DNA from 2 places in the Telluria sp. LT1R51-2 genome. Region 2 is predicted to be linked to the other one. Evidence: predicted binding sites of a transcription regulator. Region 2 holds the regulator's gene; the other holds the start of a gene.

Region 1 (3,411 bases), 2.7 Mb from region 2:
ACGCCGGGCGGGGAGGCAGGGGTAACTTCATGCAGATGGGCTCATCGGAAACAGCAGCGATGGCCGCGAGCGTATGCAACGTGTCATTGGAAAGGCAGATGCGTGAAGACAACTGCCATTGTAGTCGGCGCAGTGCCGGGGACGGCGCGCAGGTCAGTCTGGTCTGTCAGCCGCGTGCGCGCTGCGCAGGCAGCAGCAGCGCCAGTTCAGCCACGGCGCGGAACACGACCGGCGTCAGCGCTTGCGCTGCCTCTTCGGCGTTGGCGATCATTGCGTGGCTGCGCCCGGGGGGCAGGGCATCGCGAAAGCCCCAGCGCAGCACCGTCAGGCCGGCGCGCGTCAGCACCGTCTCGAGTTCGGGCTGCAGCCAGCGCAGGCGCGTGAGCGCGCCTGCATCGGGCGCGCAGACCTCGATCACCAGCCCTTGTGGCGTCGGTTCCACCTGGATCACGACAGCGCTGCCGTCGGCCAGTTCGAGTTCGAGGCGCAAGGCGGCGCGCGCACGGCGCCGGCGGCCTGGTGGCTTGTCGGCCTCGTCGGCCAGCACGGACAGGTGCTGCGGCGTCTCACCAGCGCCATGCACCGTGAAGCGCCAGGCATCCTGATGTGTAGCGAGCAGCTGGGGCTGGTGCACGACCTGGCCCTGCTGGCCCGCAGCGAGCATGGCCGGCGACAGATGTCCGCCCATGTCGGCCAGCGCGCGGCTGGTCAACTGGCTGCCATGATTGCGTACCTGGCTGCGCCAGGCGCGCGCCAGGCCGGCGCCATCCTGCTGCTGATAGGCGAGCTGGCGCGCCATGAGCACCTGATCCGGCCGCATGGCGGCGCCGTCCCCACCGGACTCGGGCGCCGGCTGGCCCGTAGCTGGTGGTTCCGGCGAACGTGGCGAGGAAAAAGGCAGCGGCAGCGCATCGGCGCCGCCGGCCAGTACGGCGGCCGGGGCCACCACGGCGCCGACCTGCAAGGGCGCGAGGACTGGCGGGGGCAGCGCGGCAACGGGGAACATGTGGGCCATCGGAATGCCTGTCAGGGATAAAAAAAAGGCCAACCGTGTGGCTGGCCTTCCAAGTCTAACCCGGGGTGAGGCCCGGGTATGCGGCCATTATTGCAGCAGCGACATGACCATCGACGACATGCTGTTCGACTGCTTGAGCATGGCGGTGCCGGCTTGCAGCAGCATCTGGCTCGACGTCATGTTGGCGCTTTCGGTTGCGAAGTCGACGTCCATGATCAGGCCGGTAGCTTGCTTGGTGTTGGTGCTGATGTTCGACAGGTTGTTGTTGACGTGTTCCAGACGGTTGGCGGCGGCGCCGATGTCCGAGCGCACGGTGCCAACACTGTCCAGTGCGGTCGACAGCAGAGCGATCGTTGCATTGGCTGCGCCGGTCAGCTCGGCGCCTGCTGCTGCAGGTGCCGCAGCATAGTTCGTCGTGGCGGCGCCGACGGCGGTTGCCACTGCGGTGAGGTTGGTACCCAGGTTGACCGTCATGGTTTCGGTCGACGACGCGCCGATCTGGAAGGTCATCGACGATGCAGTGGTACCGCCGATCAGCAGCTTGTTGCCGCCGAACGAAGTGTTGTTCATGACGTTGAACAGTTCCTTGCCCAGCGCATCGTATTCCGACTGCATGGCGGTCTTGTCGTTGGTGCTCGACGACGCATCGGCAGCCTGGGTTGCCAGATCCTTCATGCGAACCAGCATGTTCGAGACTTCATCCAGCGCGCCTTCGGCCGTTTGCAGCATCGCGGTCGAGTTCTGGGTGTTGCGCATGGCAACGCTCATGCCCGAAGTCTGGGCTTTCAGGCGCGAAGCGATCTGCAGGCCGGCAGCGTCGTCCATTGCCGAGTTGATGCGGTAGCCGGTCGACAGGCGGGTCATCGAGGTCGACAGATTGCTCTGGGTCTTCGAGATGGCGTTTTGTGCGGACAGGGCGGCGTTGTTGGTGTGCAGGCTCAGCATGATGGACTCCGAAAATGTAGGGGAAGAATTCTGTATGTCGAGTGCGTCACTCGCTCTCATGAGTACAAGGCGACACATTTCCGTAAGGCATTAAATTCTTTATCGAAATTTTTAAAAATAATTTTTCAGCGCGTGACAAGGCCCGGACTGACCAGCTCATCGTGGCGCACGTAGCAGCAATGCAGCGACCTTGACAATGCGAATGAGGATGATAATGATTCTCATCTCTGTTAGAATCCCGGTTTTTCGCACCTTACGATCGCCAAACCATGACCCAACACGCCAACGCCTCACCACGCCCACCCGTCGAATCGATCCTGTCGCGCCTGGTCAGGAGCGCTCTCGTCAGCGTCGTCGCCTCGGCGCCGGTGCTGGCGCTGCCGTTTGCCGCCAATGCGCAGGAGGCAGGGCCGGCCGCGGTGGAGAAGGTGATCATCACCGGTGCGAAAGTGCAGGCCGATCCGGCCTATGCCGGCGGCCAGATCGGCCGCAGCGGCGGACTGGGCATCCTGGGCGAGGCGGACATCATGAAGACGCCGTTCTCGACTACCAACTATACGTCGCAGATCCTCGAAGACCAGCAGGTGCGCACGCTGGCCGATGTCGTCGTCAACGAAGCGTCGGTGCGCGTGATGACGTCGACCGGCGGGTTCAGTGAAGACTTCCAGATCCGGGGCTTTAATGTCACCAGCGGCGACGTCGGCCTGAACGGCCTGTACGGTCTGTCCTCATCAAACCGCATGCCGGCCGCCATCATGGAGCGCGTTGAAGTGCTCAAGGGCCCGGGCACGCTGATGTATGGCATCAGCCCGAACGGCAGCGTCGGCGGCAACATCAATATCGTCACCAAGCGCGCCGGCGACCAGCCGCTGACGCGCGTGACCGCTACCTATGAAAGCCAGGCGCTGTTTGGCACCCATGTCGACGTCGGCCGCCGCTTTGGTGACAACGGCGCCTGGGGCGTGCGCGTCAACGGCGTGATCCGTGGCGGCGACACCAACATCGACGACGGCAAGCAGGACCTCGGCCTGGCTGCGATCGCGCTGGACTACCGCTCGCCAAAACTGCGCTGGACCCTGGACAGCTACGGCCAGCAAGAAAAAACCGACAACTTCCGCGCGCAAAACAGCTTCCGGCCCGATATCGCGTCGATCCCGGCGCCACCGTCGGGCCACCGCGCCGTGTACCGCGGCGCCGACCTCGAGTTCCGCGATGCGACGATTGCCTCGCGCCTCGAATACGATGTGTCGAAAGACTGGATGGTCTACGCGACGGCCGGCTATCACTACGGCGCCAGCGAGCAGGACTTCCCGACGGCGCGCGCACTGAACGCGGTCGATGCTGCCGGCAACTTCCGCCTGACCAACGCCTGGTACGACGCCTATGGACGCAGCAAGACCGGCGAAGTCGGCACCCGCCTGAGCCTGGACACGGCCGGCATCAAGCACTTC
Region 2 (3,411 bases):
AAGGACGAGGCCGACCTGCGCATCGCCCTGAAAGAACTGCGCAACAAGCACACGGTGCTGATCGACACCATCGGCATGTCGCAGCGCGACCACATGGTGGCCGAGCAGGTCGCGATGCTGTCGGGCTCGGGCGCCGAAGTCAAGCGCCTGCTGTGCCTGAACTCGACGTCGACCAACGAGACGCTCAACGAAGTCGTGCGTGCCTACCAGGGCAGCGGCCTGCACGGCGCGATCATGACCAAGATGGACGAAGCGGCCTCGACCGGCGGCGTGCTCGACATCGTGATCCGCCAGAAGCTCAAACTGCATTACGTCTCGAACGGCCAGCGCGTGCCGGAAGACCTGCACGTGGCCGACAGCGCGATGCTGATCGACCGCGCGTTCCGCAACCGCGGCACGGCACCGGCTGACGCCGACCTGCCGATGCTGATGGCAGCCACCGCGCAGGCCAGCCGCCGCGAGGTGTCGCATGGCTAGTTTTGACTTCGACCAGGCAGAAGGCCTGCGCCGCATGCTGCAAGGCCCGCGTCCGCGCGTGGTCACGTTTTTGTCGGCCACGCCGGAAGACGACAAGGGCGCGATGCTGGTGAACCTGGGCGCCTCGCTGGCCCAGGCCGGCAACGAAGTGCTGATCGTCGACGCGTGCAACGTCGAGTACGGTGTCGCCCGCCGCCTGGGCCTGAACCGCGGCGCCTCGCTGCTGCAGGTCGCGCGCCAGGAAAGCGCGCTGAACCAGGTGATCCACTCGGCCCCGCAAGGCTTTTCGGTGGTGCCCATGGGCACGCCCGAATCGACCGACGATGTGCGGCGCCTGGGCAAGACGTTCGACGTGCTGGCCACGCAGGCAGGCATCGTGATCGTCGATGGTGAGCTTGGTCCGGACGGCGAATTCCCGGTGCCCCTGATGTCGAGTTCCGAGATCGTGATCCAGGTGTCGACCAGTGCGGCATCGATCACGAATGCCTACTCGCTCATCAAGCGCCTGACGCAGGAACTGGGCCGCCGGCCATTCGGCATCCTGGTCACCGGCGCGACTGAGGGGGAGGCCAAGGTGGTATACGATAATATGTCACTGGCAGCAACACGTTACCTGGCCGTCAAGCTCAGTTTCATGGGCGCCGTGCCGGCCGACGAATACCTGCACCGCGCCGCGCGCCTGGGCCGGGCTGTGGTCGATGCCTTCCCGCTGGCCGGTGCATCGGTCGCGTTTCGCCAGCTGGCCGGCAAGTTCGCACTGCCGGCACTGCCGCAGTTCGGCCGCCAGGGCAGCGCATCCATCGGTTCCTGACACCGTCGCCAACGACATATAAAGAAAAAGACATACGCCAGCATGTATACGGTCAAAGGGAAAGCGGACAAGAATTCTTTGCTGACGGAGCATATGCCGTTGGTAAAGCGTCTTGCCCACCACATGAAGGCGAAGCTGCCGCCTTCGGTGGAGGTCGATGACCTGATCCAGGCTGGCATGATCGGTTTGCTCGACGCGATCAACCGCTACGAAGACGACCACGGCGCGCAGTTCGAAACGTATGCCGTGCTGCGCATCCGTGGCGCAATGCTCGACGAGCTGCGCGCCAGCGACTGGATGCCGCGCAGCACCCGTCAGAACATGCGCAAGGTCGAGGGGGCAATGCAGTCGCTGCAGCAGCGCCTGGGCCGCCCGCCCAGCGAATCCGAAGTGGCCGCGTCGCTCAAGATCTCGCTTGACGAGTATCAGGACATGCTGGCCGACTCGGGCGGCCACCAGCTGCTCTACTACGAAGACTTTCATGCCGACGAAGGCAGCGACAATTTCCTCGACCGTTATGCGGTGGACGATGCCGACCCGCTGCGCAGCCTGATGGAAACCGATTTCCGCCAGGCCGTGATCGACGCGATCGACAAGCTGCCGCCGCGCGAAAAACTCCTGATGGGCCTGTACTACGAAGAAGAACTGAACCTGAAGGAAATCGGCGCCGTGATGGGCGTGAGTGAATCGCGGGTGTCGCAGCTGCACACCCAGGCCGTCGCACGTTTGCGCACCACCTTACGGGAGCAATTATGGACTGGGCCAGCGTAATCGGCCTGGTGCTGGCGATCGCCGGCATCTTTCTCGGTTACACCCTCGACGGCGGCAAGTTCTCGTCGTTGATCCAGCCTGCCGCATTTGCCATCGTGGTGGTCGGCACCTTCGGCGCCGTGCTGCTGCAAAGCGAGACCCGTACCTTCCTGCGCGGCATCACCATGCTGCGCTGGGTGTTCGTGCCACCGAAAAACGGCCGTCAGAAACTGTCGCGCGAAATCGCGCTATGGAGCCTGACGGCGCGCCGCGATGGCTTGCTGTCGCTCGAACAATTCATGAGCAAGGCCGACCCGTTCATCGCCAAGGGCTTGCGCCTGGTGGTCGACGGCATCGCGCCCGAGAAGGTGCGCAGCCTGCTCGAACACGAAATCAACGGCTACGAATTTGCTCAGCGGCAGGCGGCGCGCATCTGGGAATCGGCGGCCGGCTATTCGCCGACGATCGGCATCCTGGGCGCCGTGCTGGGCCTGATCCACGTGATGGAAAACCTGTCCGACCCGGCCCGCCTGGGCTCCGGCATCGCGGTCGCGTTTGTCTCGACCGTGTACGGCGTGGGCATGGCCAACCTGTTCTTTTACCCGGTTGGCAACAAGCTCAAGGCCATCGTCAGCGACAAGGTGTCGCAGTACGAAATTTTGGCCGAAGTGTTCTCTGACCTGGCCAGCGGCGACCACGGCCGCGTCATCGACGAACGCGTCGCCAGCCTGCTCACGCACCACTAGCCACCGCCATGGCCCGCAAGCGCTACGACAACGATATCCCCACCGAAAACCACGAGCGCTGGCTGATTTCGTACGCCGACCTGATCACGCTGCTGTTCGCGTTTTTCGTCGTCATGTACGCCATCTCCATCGTCAACGAGGGCAAGTACCAGGTGCTGTCCGATGCGCTGGGCGATGCCTTTGGCGGGCGCGGCGCCGCCTCCAAGGTCAACACCAACGTCGAACCGGTGCTGCCGCTGTCGCACATCATCAACCGCCGCCGCAACGAAGCCGCGCGGCGCGAGCAGGAAAAGATGGGCGTGATGGCGCGCGAACTGTCGGCGACCTTGCTGCCGCTGGTGAAGTCGGGGCAGGTGCGGGTGATCCAGAATGCGCGCGGCATCAGCGTCGAGATCAATGCCAGCGTGCTGTTCCCGCAGGGCGAGGCGGTGCTTGATGGCGAAGGCCAGGTCATCCTGGCGCAGGTGGCCGGCCTGCTCAAAAACGACTCACACCGCATCGAGGTCGAAGGCCACACCGACGACCTGCCAATTGCCAATCCGCTGTATCCGTCGAACTGGGAACTGTCGACCGCGCGCGCGAGCAGCGTGGTGCGGCTGTTCGCCGCCAACGGCGTGCCCGAGGTGC

The links. Region 2 encodes FliA, which starts transcription of late flagellar genes. Its sites were predicted from a motif close to CTAAAGTTTNNNNNNNNNNNGCCGNTA; they were not measured.
Region 1: a site for FliA is predicted at 2,061-2,087, ahead of AC56LH_RS02520 (flagellin N-terminal helical domain-containing protein). Genes of this name have one in related genera too.

Annotation. Positions count from the first base shown of each region.
Region 1 is NZ_JCASIM010000001.1:562,836-566,246, forward strand. Features, by position in the region: gene AC56LH_RS02510 (MFS transporter) at 1-31, opposite strand, end outside; gene AC56LH_RS02515 (hypothetical protein) at 167-1,015, opposite strand; gene AC56LH_RS02520 (flagellin N-terminal helical domain-containing protein) at 1,103-1,960, opposite strand; gene AC56LH_RS02525 (TonB-dependent receptor) at 2,230-3,411, shown strand, end outside.
Region 2 is NZ_JCASIM010000001.1:3,264,397-3,267,807, reverse strand. Features, by position in the region: gene flhF (flagellar biosynthesis GTPase FlhF) at 1-477, shown strand, start outside; gene AC56LH_RS14465 (MinD/ParA family ATP-binding protein) at 470-1,288, shown strand; gene AC56LH_RS14460 (RNA polymerase sigma factor FliA) at 1,331-2,059, shown strand; gene AC56LH_RS14455 (flagellar motor protein) at 2,041-2,784, shown strand; gene motD (flagellar motor protein MotD) at 2,793-3,411, shown strand, end outside.